3 regions of the Paenibacillus sp. FSL R5-0744 genome follow, and region 1 is predicted to be linked to each of the others. Evidence: a T-box and tRNA genes for the amino acid it is inferred to sense, from the RefSeq annotation. Region 1 holds a T-box; the other regions hold tRNA genes.
The links. A T-box is a leader RNA that pairs with one kind of tRNA and senses whether it is charged. The one in region 1 lies ahead of ileS (isoleucine--tRNA ligase), so its partner is inferred to be a tRNA-Ile.

Region 1 (4,223 bases):
AGATCATATCCGCTGGATATTGATCATTCAGCTTATCCTCGTTCTCAAATGGATAATGACTTTGCGCAAATGGCATCGAACCACTATCGAACCAAACATCGATAACTTCTGGTGTGCGAACCATCTCTGCCCCTTCGCTGAAAGGACTGCGTAACTTGATCTTATCTACAAAAGGCTTATGCAGCTCGATATCCTCAGGTACATCGCCAATCGCCATCGCTCTCAGTTCTTCAATGCTGTGTGGAGCGAACTCTTTGCCCGTTTCTTGACATACCCAAACATTAAGCGGTGTGCCCCAGTAACGATTACGGCTGATATTCCAGTCCACCAGTTCATCCAGGAACTTCCCGAAACGGCCTTCACGTACATGATCAGGATACCAATCTACACTGTTGTTGTTAGCAATCAGCTGATCTTTGATCGCTGTAGTGTTGATGAACCAGCTGTCTGTTGCGTAGTACAAGAGTGGTGTATCACAACGCCAGCAGAACGGATAGCTGTGCTCGTATTTTTCTTTGCCGTAAAGCAGTCCTTTTTCAGACAAAGCTTTAACGATATCCAAATCGCAATCTTTCACGAAGCGTCCAGCAAAATCAGATACTACATCCGTATACTTACCGGAATTATCAACCACGTTCACGAAGCTGATGCCGTTCTCGCGGCAAGTCTTGTAGTCATCTTCACCATGCGCTGGTGCCATGTGTACGATCCCTGTACCACTGGAATCTGTAACGAAGGAAGCACCTACGATGACATTGCTTTTCTCTGCCTTGATGTATCCGAATGGAGGAACGTAGGTTTTGCCGATAAACTCGGAACCTTTATGTGTAGAAAGGACTGTGTGCTCGCCTTTCATTACTTCCTCTACCAAATTTTTGGCAACAATGTAGATACCGTCTTCTTGTTGTACACGTACATAATCCATGTCAGGGTTCATGGCTAACGCCATATGTGCTGGCAGCGTCCAAGGTGTAGTCGTCCAAGCTAGTACGTAGTCTCCACTGTCATCCAGTTTGAACTTTGCAGTCGCACTGAGATCCTTGACAGTCTTGTAGCCTTGGGCTACTTCATGGGAGCTTAGGGTAGTCTGACAGCTTGGGCAGTAAGGACTAACACGGTGTCCGCGGTAGAGCAACCCTTTGTCATGCACAGTAGCCAAGATGTTCCACACGCTCTCGATATACGTGTTATTCAAAGTTACGTAAGGATTATCTAGATCCGTCCAGTATCCGATACCCTCTGTAAACTCGCGCCATTGCTTCTCATAACCGAAGACGCTGTCTTTACATTCCTGGATGAATTTTTCTACGCCATATTCCTCGATCTCTTGTTTGCCGGAGATGCCAAGCTTCTTTTGTACGCCTAGTTCTACTGGCAAACCGTGTGTATCCCAGCCCGCTTTACGTACCACGCGGTAACCTTTCATCGTTTGGTAACGACCGATGAAATCCTTGATTACACGGCCCAGCACGTGCCCGATATGCGGGGCACCGTTCGCTGTTGGAGGACCTTCGTAAAATACATAGTTCGGACGTCCTTCACGATTCTCCATCGATTTACGGAACGTATTTTCGTCGCTCCATTTCTTGAGTATGCGGACATCTCTTGCCCGCGCTTTTTCTTTGACATCTACTTTTTGCATGTGTTGGTCAATCCTTTCATGGTTTAGTCTGTAAAGCTCTTTTCGATCCTTGGGCAGTCTGGTTCAGCTGGCCGCATTCAGCTCTTGTCTTCGGTACCCGAGCTGCGATCCCGTAGGGCAGCACTGGCTCTGGGTGCCACATGGAGCGGCGAGTGAAACGCCGGTCTGCTCTAGCAGTGAGGCCCCGCAGGCGAACCCGCCAGGGGAGCCTAAGAAGGGCCGCTCCTTCAGCCACCTGAGTCCGTTCGCTTCCACCATCGTACCCGTTTGCACGAGGCTTTACATTGCGGGTGTCCAGAGGGCGGCAGCCCTTGGGGCCCCCCTTAGAAAGGGGGATTTAGGGGGATGGCCCGCCCCGGAACAACAAAATAAGCGTCATCCCACCCCCAAAGGGGCGAGACAACGCTCGCGATACCACCCTAATTCTGCGCATGAGCACATCCTTAAGGGGAGTGTATTCAGCACAATCTCAGTCCTGCGCGTAAATCTCATGCACAGGTCCGGTGTAACGTCCGGCGGACGGCTAAGCTTACGCACGATCAACGCTTCAGCTTAACTTCTAGGGGAAGATCTTCCGGCAGGGTTCGAACAATCGGCTCTCAGCAATCGCCGACTCTCTGGAGAACGTTACCTTGTCGTACTTGTCCCGTCATCGAATACATATAAACATTATACAGATATGTTCTATTTATAGACTTTTTAAGTCTAAATGTCAACAACCGCTAGCGAAATCCACATTAGGATTATACCTGTGCAGGCGGAATACTTTATTATGATCGATTTTAGCAGAAAATAAAAATAGAGGGAATAACTCCCTCTATTTAGCCGATTTTAGCATGAAATTATAAATTAGAGGGAATTCCCCCTATAAATTCAATCAGCATTCATTCATCATAATGCATTAGATACGATGTAGAACATCATCCTTAAAAGTTACGCTCTCGCTTGCCTCACGACTCTCCAAGGCATTCCAGTCATCCTGTGACAACAGCTCGAGCTGTGCTTCCACCAATGTGCGGAAACGAGTGCGATAGATCGAAGCTTGCTTACGCAATTCTTCAGTCTCAATAGCAACCTTACGGGATTTGGATAACGCTTCGTTAATAATCCGATCCGCGTTCTTTTCCGCTTCCTTGATAATGAGCTGCGATTCCTTCTTGGAGTTGTTCTTCACATCATCCGCCGCTTCCTGAGCGACTAAGATCGTTTTCGATAAACTCTCTTCAATATTCACAAAATGATCTAAACGCTCTTGAATGGACAAAAGCTGATTCTGCAGCTCTTTGTTCTCACGGATGACACTTTCGTAATCCTTAATTACTTGATCCAGAAATTCGTTGACCTCGTCCTCATCATAACCGCGAAGTCTCCGAGAGAACTCCTTGTTATGTATATCGAGCGGTGTTAATGGCATGCTGTGCACCTCCTAGAAATTTCGGACCTTCTAAGTCTCTGAACCATACCTGCGCAGCAGACAAAGAAGAAAGACTGTACTTCAAGTAAAGGCAGAGGATGTATCGACGTTCCAACTGCCATTCATGGTTCGCCTCTTTTATAAAATATCGGCGTCCTGCTTTAAAAATGTTTGATTCCCTCGAAATAATCAATTTCGACAAGTAAAGCCGGATTCCTGCAAGGGATTCACACAAATTTACCAACCTGAACACGGTATCGGCCCTTTTTCGTCAAACTACCAACCTCTAGAACCTTGAATCGACCAAATCCTTGAATAGATACCATGTCACCATCTTTAAGTCCGCAGGAAGGGTCTTCTTCCACTTTCCAATTTACCCGAACGCGCCCAGCCTTGATGGGAGCAAGAATTTTGCTTCGACTAAGCCGTGTTACATCTGCGGCTATGCCATCCAATCGTAGGGACGCTACAGTCAAATCCATCATTTCCAGCTTCACCTCACTATTACGCAAGGCAGAAAGTGGCAATACCTCCGTGCTCACCTGTATTCGGTGTACTCCAGTTAAATTCATGTCTAAATAATCTGCAATATCTGCAGCTACTACCACATGACAACCATCGTCCAGAACATGAATATCACCGATTTTTCCACGTTTTACTCCAAGACCCAGAATAGAGCCCATGTAGTCCCCATGCTCTAACGCCAGAAACTTTTGCTCACCAGAGGTTATCGCAAGAACGCTCAGCTCCATGTCCTCATGATCCAGATCACGGTAATCAGGCGCAATGAGTGCTCGCTTCCGCTCTGCCTCAGGGTGGCCGCCTTCCCATCTAACGATAACATCTGGATGTCGATTGACGAGACTTTGCAGAATAAATCCTTGGCGCGGATCTAGAAATTCGGTCAGTTTCGTCTCATGATATTCTCCAGCATGGGTAACCCATTCCCAAGCCTTGTCCACAAATTGTCTTTCATCGGGATGAAAATGCCCGTAAACTTCTATCTTCATCACTTCTGCCTAAAAAATTAAGTGCAAAATGGATTTGAGTCCACCTGCCGCAAATTCCAAGACGAATAGTGCAATGATCGGGGAAATATCAAGCGTACCAAAGAGTGGCGGAATAAACCGACGAAATGGTGTCAAATACGGCTCAACAAGCTTGCTC
Region 2 (4,223 bases), 1.8 Mb from region 1:
CCTGTGTTTTTGCTAAACAGTCGCTTGGGCCTTTTCACTGCGGCCCCCTCGTGCTATTCACACTACCGGGGCACCCCTTCTCCCGAAGTTACGGGGTCATTTTGCCGAGTTCCTTAACGAGAGTTCTTCCGCGCGCCTTAGAATTCTCTTCTCGCCTACCTGTGTCGGTTTGCGGTACGGGCACCTTCTCCTGGCTAGAGGCTTTTCTTGGCAGTGTGAGATCATGACCTTCGCTACTGTAATTTTCGCTCCCCATCACAGCCCAGCCTTAATGATGTGCGGATTTGCCTACACATCAGCCTCACTGCTTAGACGGACATATCCATCAGTCCGCGTCACTACCCTCCTGCGTCACCCCATCGCTCATAGCGGATTACGGTGGTACAGTAATTTCAAACTGTTGTCCTTCGACTACGCCTTTCGGCCTCGCCTTAGGTCCCGACTTACCCTGAGCGGACGAGCCTTCCTCAGGAAACCTTGGGCTTTCGGCGGATCAGATTCTCACTGATCTTTTCGTTACTCATACCGGCATTCTCACTTGTATGCTGTCCAGCGCTCCTTACGGTACACCTTCAACCCACATACAACGCTCCCCTACCCCAGATACATACGTATCTAGCCATAGCTTCGGTGGTGTGTTTAGCCCCGTTACATTTTCGGCGCAGAGTCACTCGACCAGTGAGCTATTACGCACTCTTTCAATGGTGGCTGCTTCTAAGCCAACATCCTGGTTGTCTGTGCAACTCCACATCCTTTCCCACTTAACACACACTTGGGGACCTTAGCTGATGGTCTGGGCTGTTTCCCTTTTGACAATGGATCTTAGCACTCACTGTCTGACTCCCGGCAATAAGTATATGGCATTCGGAGTTTGACTGAGCTTGGTAATCCTTGCGGACCCCGCACCCAATCAGTGCTCTACCTCCACTACTCTTATACCGAGGCTAGCCCTAAAGCTATTTCGGGGAGAACCAGCTATCTCCGAGTTCGATTGGAATTTCTCCGCTACCCCCACCTCATCCCCGCATTTTTCAACATGCGTGGGTTCGGGCCTCCAGTGCGTGTTACCGCACCTTCACCCTGGACAGGGGTAGATCACACGGTTTCGGGTCTACGTCCACATACTAAGTCGCCCTATTCAGACTCGCTTTCGCTGCGGCTCCGTCTTCTCGACTTAACCTTGCATGTTAAACGTAACTCGCCGGTTCATTCTACAAAAGGCACGCCATCACCCATAGATCGGGCTCTGACTTTTTGTAAGCACACGGTTTCAGGTTCTATTTCACTCCCCTTCCGGGGTGCTTTTCACCTTTCCCTCACGGTACTGTTTCACTATCGGTCGCCAGGTAGTATTTAGCCTTAGCAGATGGTCCTGCTGGATTCATACGGGGTTTCACGTGCCCCGCACTACTCGGGATCCGTCTCGGAGAGAACACAGTTTAGGTTACAGGGCTTTTACCTCTATCGCGGGCCTTTCCAGACCTCTTCACCTACCATATTCCTTTGTAACTCCATGTGAGACGTCCCACAACCCCTAAGAGCAAGCTCTTAGGTTTAGGCTGTTCCGCGTTCGCTCGCCGCTACTGACGGAATCACTATTGTTTTCTCTTCCTCAGGGTACTTAGATGTTTCAGTTCCCCTGGTCTGCCTCTACATCTCCTATGTGTTCAGAGATGAGTAACTGCGAATTACCACAGCTGGGTTTCCCCATTCGGACACCCCCGGATCAAAGCTTGCTTACAGCTCCCCGAGGCAGTTTCGTTGTTCGCCACGTCCTTCGTCGGCTCCTGGCGCCTAGGCATCCTCCGTGTGCTCTTATTAGCTTAACCTTGATTTTTCCTAAGAAAAATCTCACTAATAACATTTACTTGTTTACACAAGTTGCTAAAAGATGTTCTAAAACGCAAATTCGTTTCGGTATCCAGTTTTCAAGGATCAAGTTTAAAGAAGGTATTGAATTTAAAATTATGGTGGAGCCAAGCGGGATCGAACCGCTGACCTCCTGCTTGCAAGGCAGGCGCTCTCCCAGCTGAGCTATGGCCCCATAAAAAGATATAATGTCATATGGTGGGCCTTGGTGGACTCGAACCACCGACCTCACCCTTATCAGAGGTGCGCTCTAACCAACTGAGCTAAAAGCCCATATAACATATATAATATTGTGAATCAACCAAAGAATGGTTGTCCGCTTGGCGGCGTCCTACTCTCCCAGGACCCTTCGGTCCAAGTACCATCGGCGCTGGAGGGCTTAACGGTCGTGTTCGGGATGGGTACGTGTGGAACCCCTCCGCTATCGCCACCAAACGCATACGAAAGAGACTTGCTCTTTCAAAACTGAACACGAGTGAGTGTTCGAACCCGAAGGTTCTATAATGGAAGTTTAACTTCCGATTTGAATGTCTTCATTGCAGAAGACGATTCTCCATAGAAAGGAGGTGATCCAGCCGCACCTTCCGATACGGCTACCTTGTTACGACTTCACCCCAATCATCTACCCCACCTTCGGCGGCTGGCTCCCTTGCGGGTTACCCCACCGACTTCGGGTGTTGTAAACTCTCGTGGTGTGACGGGCGGTGTGTACAAGACCCGGGAACGTATTCACCGCGGCATGCTGATCCGCGATTACTAGCAATTCCGACTTCATGCAGGCGAGTTGCAGCCTGCAATCCGAACTGAGACCGGCTTTGATGGGATTGGCTTCACCTCGCGGTTTCGCTTCCCGTTGTACCGGCCATTGTAGTACGTGTGTAGCCCAGGTCATAAGGGGCATGATGATTTGACGTCATCCCCACCTTCCTCCGGTTTGTCACCGGCAGTCACTCTAGAGTGCCCAACATTACTTGCTGGCAACTAAAGTTAAGGGTTGCGCTCGTTGCGGGACTTAACCCAACATCTCACGACACGAGCTGACGACAACCATGCACCACCTGTCTCCTCTGTCCCGAAGGCCGCCACTATCTCTAGTGGATTCAGAGGGATGTCAAGACCTGGTAAGGTTCTTCGCGTTGCTTCGAATTAAACCACATACTCCACTGCTTGTGCGGGTCCCCGTCAATTCCTTTGAGTTTCAGTCTTGCGACCGTACTCCCCAGGCGGAGTGCTTACTGTGTTAACTTCGGCACCAAGGGTATCGAAACCCCTAACACCTAGCACTCATCGTTTACGGCGTGGACTACCAGGGTATCTAATCCTGTTTGCTCCCCACGCTTTCGCGCCTCAGCGTCAGTTACAGCCCAGAAAGTCGCCTTCGCCACTGGTGTTCCTCCACATATCTACGCATTTCACCGCTACACGTGGAATTCCACTTTCCTCTTCTGTACTCAAGTCACCCAGTTTCCAGTGCGACCTCAGGTTGAGCCCAAGGTTTAAACACCAGACTTAAATGACCGCCTGCGCGCGCTTTACGCCCAATAATTCCGGACAACGCTTGCCCCCTACGTATTACCGCGGCTGCTGGCACGTAGTTAGCCGGGGCTTTCTTCTCAGGTACCGTCACTCCGATAGCAGTTACTCTACCGGACGTTCTTCCCTGGCAACAGAGCTTTACGATCCGAAAACCTTCATCACTCACGCGGCGTTGCTCCGTCAGACTTTCGTCCATTGCGGAAGATTCCCTACTGCTGCCTCCCGTAGGAGTCTGGGCCGTGTCTCAGTCCCAGTGTGGCCGTTCACCCTCTCAGGTCGGCTACGCATCGTCGCCTTGGTGGGCCGTTACCCCACCAACTAGCTAATGCGCCGCAGGCCCATCCCTCAGTGACAGATTGCTCCGTCTTTCATTCTTTCTTCAGGAGAAAAAAGAAATTATCCGGTATTAGCTACCGTTTCCGGTAGTTATCCCAGTCTAAGGGGCAGGTTGCCTACGTGTTACTCACCCGTCCGCCGCTAAGTCATTTTGAAAGCAAGCTTTCAAAATGACTTCGCTCGACTTGCATGTATTAGGCACGCCGCCAGCGTTCGTCCTGAGCCAGGATCAAACTCTCCAATTAGTATTGAAAAGAGCGATATGCTCATTTTGAAACATCTGACGAGAAAATTAATTCTCTAATTTTGGATTTCACTTTCGTGATTTCCCACTCACTCGTTGTTCAGTTTTCAAAGATCAATGTCTCATCTTTCGTTGTCGTTGCTTGTCAGCAGCGACCTTTATAATATATCACAGCACCTTTGTTTCCGTCAAGCGTTTTTTTAATTTCTTTTTTTCGCTTACCGTTTCAGCAAGTTGT
Region 3 (4,223 bases), 950 kb from region 1:
CACAGCCCAGCCTTAATGATGTGCGGATTTGCCTACACATCAGCCTCACTGCTTAGACGGACATATCCATCAGTCCGCGTCACTACCCTCCTGCGTCACCCCATCGCTCATAGCGGATTACGGTGGTACAGTAATTTCAAACTGTTGTCCTTCGACTACGCCTTTCGGCCTCGCCTTAGGTCCCGACTTACCCTGAGCGGACGAGCCTTCCTCAGGAAACCTTGGGCTTTCGGCGGATCAGATTCTCACTGATCTTTTCGTTACTCATACCGGCATTCTCACTTGTATGCTGTCCAGCGCTCCTTACGGTACACCTTCAACCCACATACAACGCTCCCCTACCCCAGATACATACGTATCTAGCCATAGCTTCGGTGGTGTGTTTAGCCCCGTTACATTTTCGGCGCAGAGTCACTCGACCAGTGAGCTATTACGCACTCTTTCAATGGTGGCTGCTTCTAAGCCAACATCCTGGTTGTCTGTGCAACTCCACATCCTTTCCCACTTAACACACACTTGGGGACCTTAGCTGATGGTCTGGGCTGTTTCCCTTTTGACAATGGATCTTAGCACTCACTGTCTGACTCCCGGCAATAAGTATATGGCATTCGGAGTTTGACTGAGCTTGGTAATCCTTGCGGACCCCGCACCCAATCAGTGCTCTACCTCCACTACTCTTATACCGAGGCTAGCCCTAAAGCTATTTCGGGGAGAACCAGCTATCTCCGAGTTCGATTGGAATTTCTCCGCTACCCCCACCTCATCCCCGCATTTTTCAACATGCGTGGGTTCGGGCCTCCAGTGCGTGTTACCGCACCTTCACCCTGGACAGGGGTAGATCACACGGTTTCGGGTCTACGTCCACATACTAAGTCGCCCTATTCAGACTCGCTTTCGCTGCGGCTCCGTCTTCTCGACTTAACCTTGCATGTTAAACGTAACTCGCCGGTTCATTCTACAAAAGGCACGCCATCACCCATAGATCGGGCTCTGACTTTTTGTAAGCACACGGTTTCAGGTTCTATTTCACTCCCCTTCCGGGGTGCTTTTCACCTTTCCCTCACGGTACTGTTTCACTATCGGTCGCCAGGTAGTATTTAGCCTTAGCAGATGGTCCTGCTGGATTCATACGGGGTTTCACGTGCCCCGCACTACTCGGGATCCGTCTCGGAGAGAACACAGTTTAGGCTACAGGGCTTTTACCTCTATCGCGGGCCTTTCCAGACCTCTTCGCCTACCATATTCCTTTGTAACTCCATGTGAGACGTCCCACAACCCCTAAGAGCAAGCTCTTAGGTTTAGGCTGTTCCGCGTTCGCTCGCCGCTACTGACGGAATCACTATTGTTTTCTCTTCCTCAGGGTACTTAGATGTTTCAGTTCCCCTGGTCTGCCTCTACATCTCCTATGTGTTCAGAGATGAGTAACTGCGAATTACCACAGCTGGGTTTCCCCATTCGGACACCCCCGGATCAAAGCTTGCTTACAGCTCCCCGAGGCAGTTTCGTTGTTCGCCACGTCCTTCGTCGGCTCCTGGCGCCTAGGCATCCTCCGTGTGCTCTTATTAGCTTAACCTTGATTTTTCCTAAGAAAAATCTCACTAATAACATTTACTTGTTTACACAAGTTGCTAAAAGATGTTCTAAAACGCAAATTCGTTTCGGTATCCAGTTTTCAAGGATCAATGTTTAAAGAAGGTATTGAATTAAAAATTATGGTGGAGCCAAGCGGGATCGAACCGCTGACCTCCTGCTTGCAAGGCAGGCGCTCTCCCAGCTGAGCTATGGCCCCATAAAAGATATAAAGTTATATGGTGGGCCTTGGTGGACTCGAACCACCGACCTCACCCTTATCAGAGGTGCGCTCTAACCAACTGAGCTAAAAGCCCATATAACATTGTGAATCAACCAAAGAATGGTTGTCCGCTTGGCGGCGTCCTACTCTCCCAGGACCCTTCGGTCCAAGTACCATCGGCGCTGGAGGGCTTAACGGTCGTGTTCGGGATGGGTACGTGTGGAACCCCTCCGCTATCGCCACCAAACGTATATGAAAGAGACTTACTCTTTCAAAACTGAACACGAGTGAGTGTTCGAACCCGAAGGTTCTATAATGGAAGTTTAACTTCCGATTTGAATGTCTTCATTGCAGAAGACGATTCTCCATAGAAAGGAGGTGATCCAGCCGCACCTTCCGATACGGCTACCTTGTTACGACTTCACCCCAATCATCTACCCCACCTTCGGCGGCTGGCTCCCTTGCGGGTTACCCCACCGACTTCGGGTGTTGTAAACTCTCGTGGTGTGACGGGCGGTGTGTACAAGACCCGGGAACGTATTCACCGCGGCATGCTGATCCGCGATTACTAGCAATTCCGACTTCATGCAGGCGAGTTGCAGCCTGCAATCCGAACTGAGACCGGCTTTGATGGGATTGGCTTCACCTCGCGGTTTCGCTTCCCGTTGTACCGGCCATTGTAGTACGTGTGTAGCCCAGGTCATAAGGGGCATGATGATTTGACGTCATCCCCACCTTCCTCCGGTTTGTCACCGGCAGTCACTCTAGAGTGCCCAACATTACTTGCTGGCAACTAAAGTTAAGGGTTGCGCTCGTTGCGGGACTTAACCCAACATCTCACGACACGAGCTGACGACAACCATGCACCACCTGTCTCCTCTGTCCCGAAGGCCGCCACTATCTCTAGTGGATTCAGAGGGATGTCAAGACCTGGTAAGGTTCTTCGCGTTGCTTCGAATTAAACCACATACTCCACTGCTTGTGCGGGTCCCCGTCAATTCCTTTGAGTTTCAGTCTTGCGACCGTACTCCCCAGGCGGAGTGCTTACTGTGTTAACTTCGGCACCAAGGGTATCGAAACCCCTAACACCTAGCACTCATCGTTTACGGCGTGGACTACCAGGGTATCTAATCCTGTTTGCTCCCCACGCTTTCGCGCCTCAGCGTCAGTTACAGCCCAGAAAGTCGCCTTCGCCACTGGTGTTCCTCCACATATCTACGCATTTCACCGCTACACGTGGAATTCCACTTTCCTCTTCTGTACTCAAGTCACCCAGTTTCCAGTGCGACCTCAGGTTGAGCCCAAGGTTTAAACACCAGACTTAAATGACCGCCTGCGCGCGCTTTACGCCCAATAATTCCGGACAACGCTTGCCCCCTACGTATTACCGCGGCTGCTGGCACGTAGTTAGCCGGGGCTTTCTTCTCAGGTACCGTCACTCCGATAGCAGTTACTCTACCGGACGTTCTTCCCTGGCAACAGAGCTTTACGATCCGAAAACCTTCATCACTCACGCGGCGTTGCTCCGTCAGACTTTCGTCCATTGCGGAAGATTCCCTACTGCTGCCTCCCGTAGGAGTCTGGGCCGTGTCTCAGTCCCAGTGTGGCCGTTCACCCTCTCAGGTCGGCTACGCATCGTCGCCTTGGTGGGCCATTACCCCACCAACTAGCTAATGCGGCGCAGGCCCATCCCTCAGTGACAGATTGCTCCGTCTTTCATTCTTTCTTCAGGAAAAAAAAGAAATTATCCGGTATTAGCTACCGTTTCCGGTAGTTATCCCAGTCTAAGGGGCAGGTTGCCTACGTGTTACTCACCCGTCCGCCGCTAAGTTATTTTGAAAGCAAGCTTTCAAAATAACTCCGCTCGACTTGCATGTATTAGGCACGCCGCCAGCGTTCGTCCTGAGCCAGGATCAAACTCTCCAATTAGTATTGAAAAGAGCGATATGCTCATTTTGAAACATCTGACGAGAAAATTAATTCTCTAATTTTGGATTTCACTTTCGTGATTTCCCACTCACTCGTTGTTCAGTTTTCAAAGATCAATGTCTCTCATTTCGTCGTCGTTGTTTGTCAGCGGCGACCTTTATAATATATCATAGTGTTTCGTTGTTTGGCAAGTCTTTTTTTGAAAAAGTTTTTTTCAACTTTTCTTGCCTTCCGCTTCCCTTTTACACAAGCAAAAGGAGCGCGAGATATAATTTATCACGAGCACTCCTTTTTAGTCAAGCTATTTTATTAAAAAATCTTAAATTCATATAAGACTCTTGCATTTACTGCTTATCCTTAGTGTTTATACTGAGAAGAACGTCCACCCCATGCATACTTGGAAAGCTCTTTCTGAGGAGCAAAACGAGCATACATACGAAATACAGTCTTATATCTATTGGCGATGGCATGCCTGATATTTTGGTCCAAGCGCTGATCGCTC

Region 2: it encodes a tRNA-Ile, which carries the amino acid that the T-box ahead of ileS (isoleucine--tRNA ligase) is inferred to sense. The anticodon was not compared.
Region 3: it encodes a tRNA-Ile, which carries the amino acid that the T-box ahead of ileS (isoleucine--tRNA ligase) is inferred to sense. The anticodon was not compared.

Annotation. Positions count from the first base shown of each region.
Region 1 is NZ_CP150228.1:5,189,733-5,193,955, forward strand. It holds gene ileS (isoleucine--tRNA ligase) at 1-1,642, opposite strand, end outside; T-box leader at 2,030-2,304, opposite strand; gene MKY19_RS22985 (DivIVA domain-containing protein) at 2,544-3,056, opposite strand; gene MKY19_RS22990 (YlmH/Sll1252 family protein) at 3,284-4,066, opposite strand; gene MKY19_RS22995 (YggT family protein) at 4,076-4,223, opposite strand, start outside.
Region 2 is NZ_CP150228.1:140,467-144,689, reverse strand. It holds rRNA gene MKY19_RS00685 (23S ribosomal RNA) at 1-1,829, opposite strand, end outside; tRNA gene MKY19_RS00680 (tRNA-Ala) at 1,969-2,044, opposite strand; tRNA gene MKY19_RS00675 (tRNA-Ile) at 2,066-2,142, opposite strand; rRNA gene rrf (5S ribosomal RNA) at 2,188-2,304, opposite strand; rRNA gene MKY19_RS00665 (16S ribosomal RNA) at 2,429-3,986, opposite strand.
Region 3 is NZ_CP150228.1:6,144,219-6,148,441, forward strand. It holds rRNA gene MKY19_RS27255 (23S ribosomal RNA) at 1-1,573, opposite strand, end outside; tRNA gene MKY19_RS27260 (tRNA-Ala) at 1,714-1,789, opposite strand; tRNA gene MKY19_RS27265 (tRNA-Ile) at 1,810-1,886, opposite strand; rRNA gene rrf (5S ribosomal RNA) at 1,923-2,039, opposite strand; rRNA gene MKY19_RS27275 (16S ribosomal RNA) at 2,164-3,721, opposite strand; gene MKY19_RS27280 (hypothetical protein) at 4,079-4,223, opposite strand, start outside.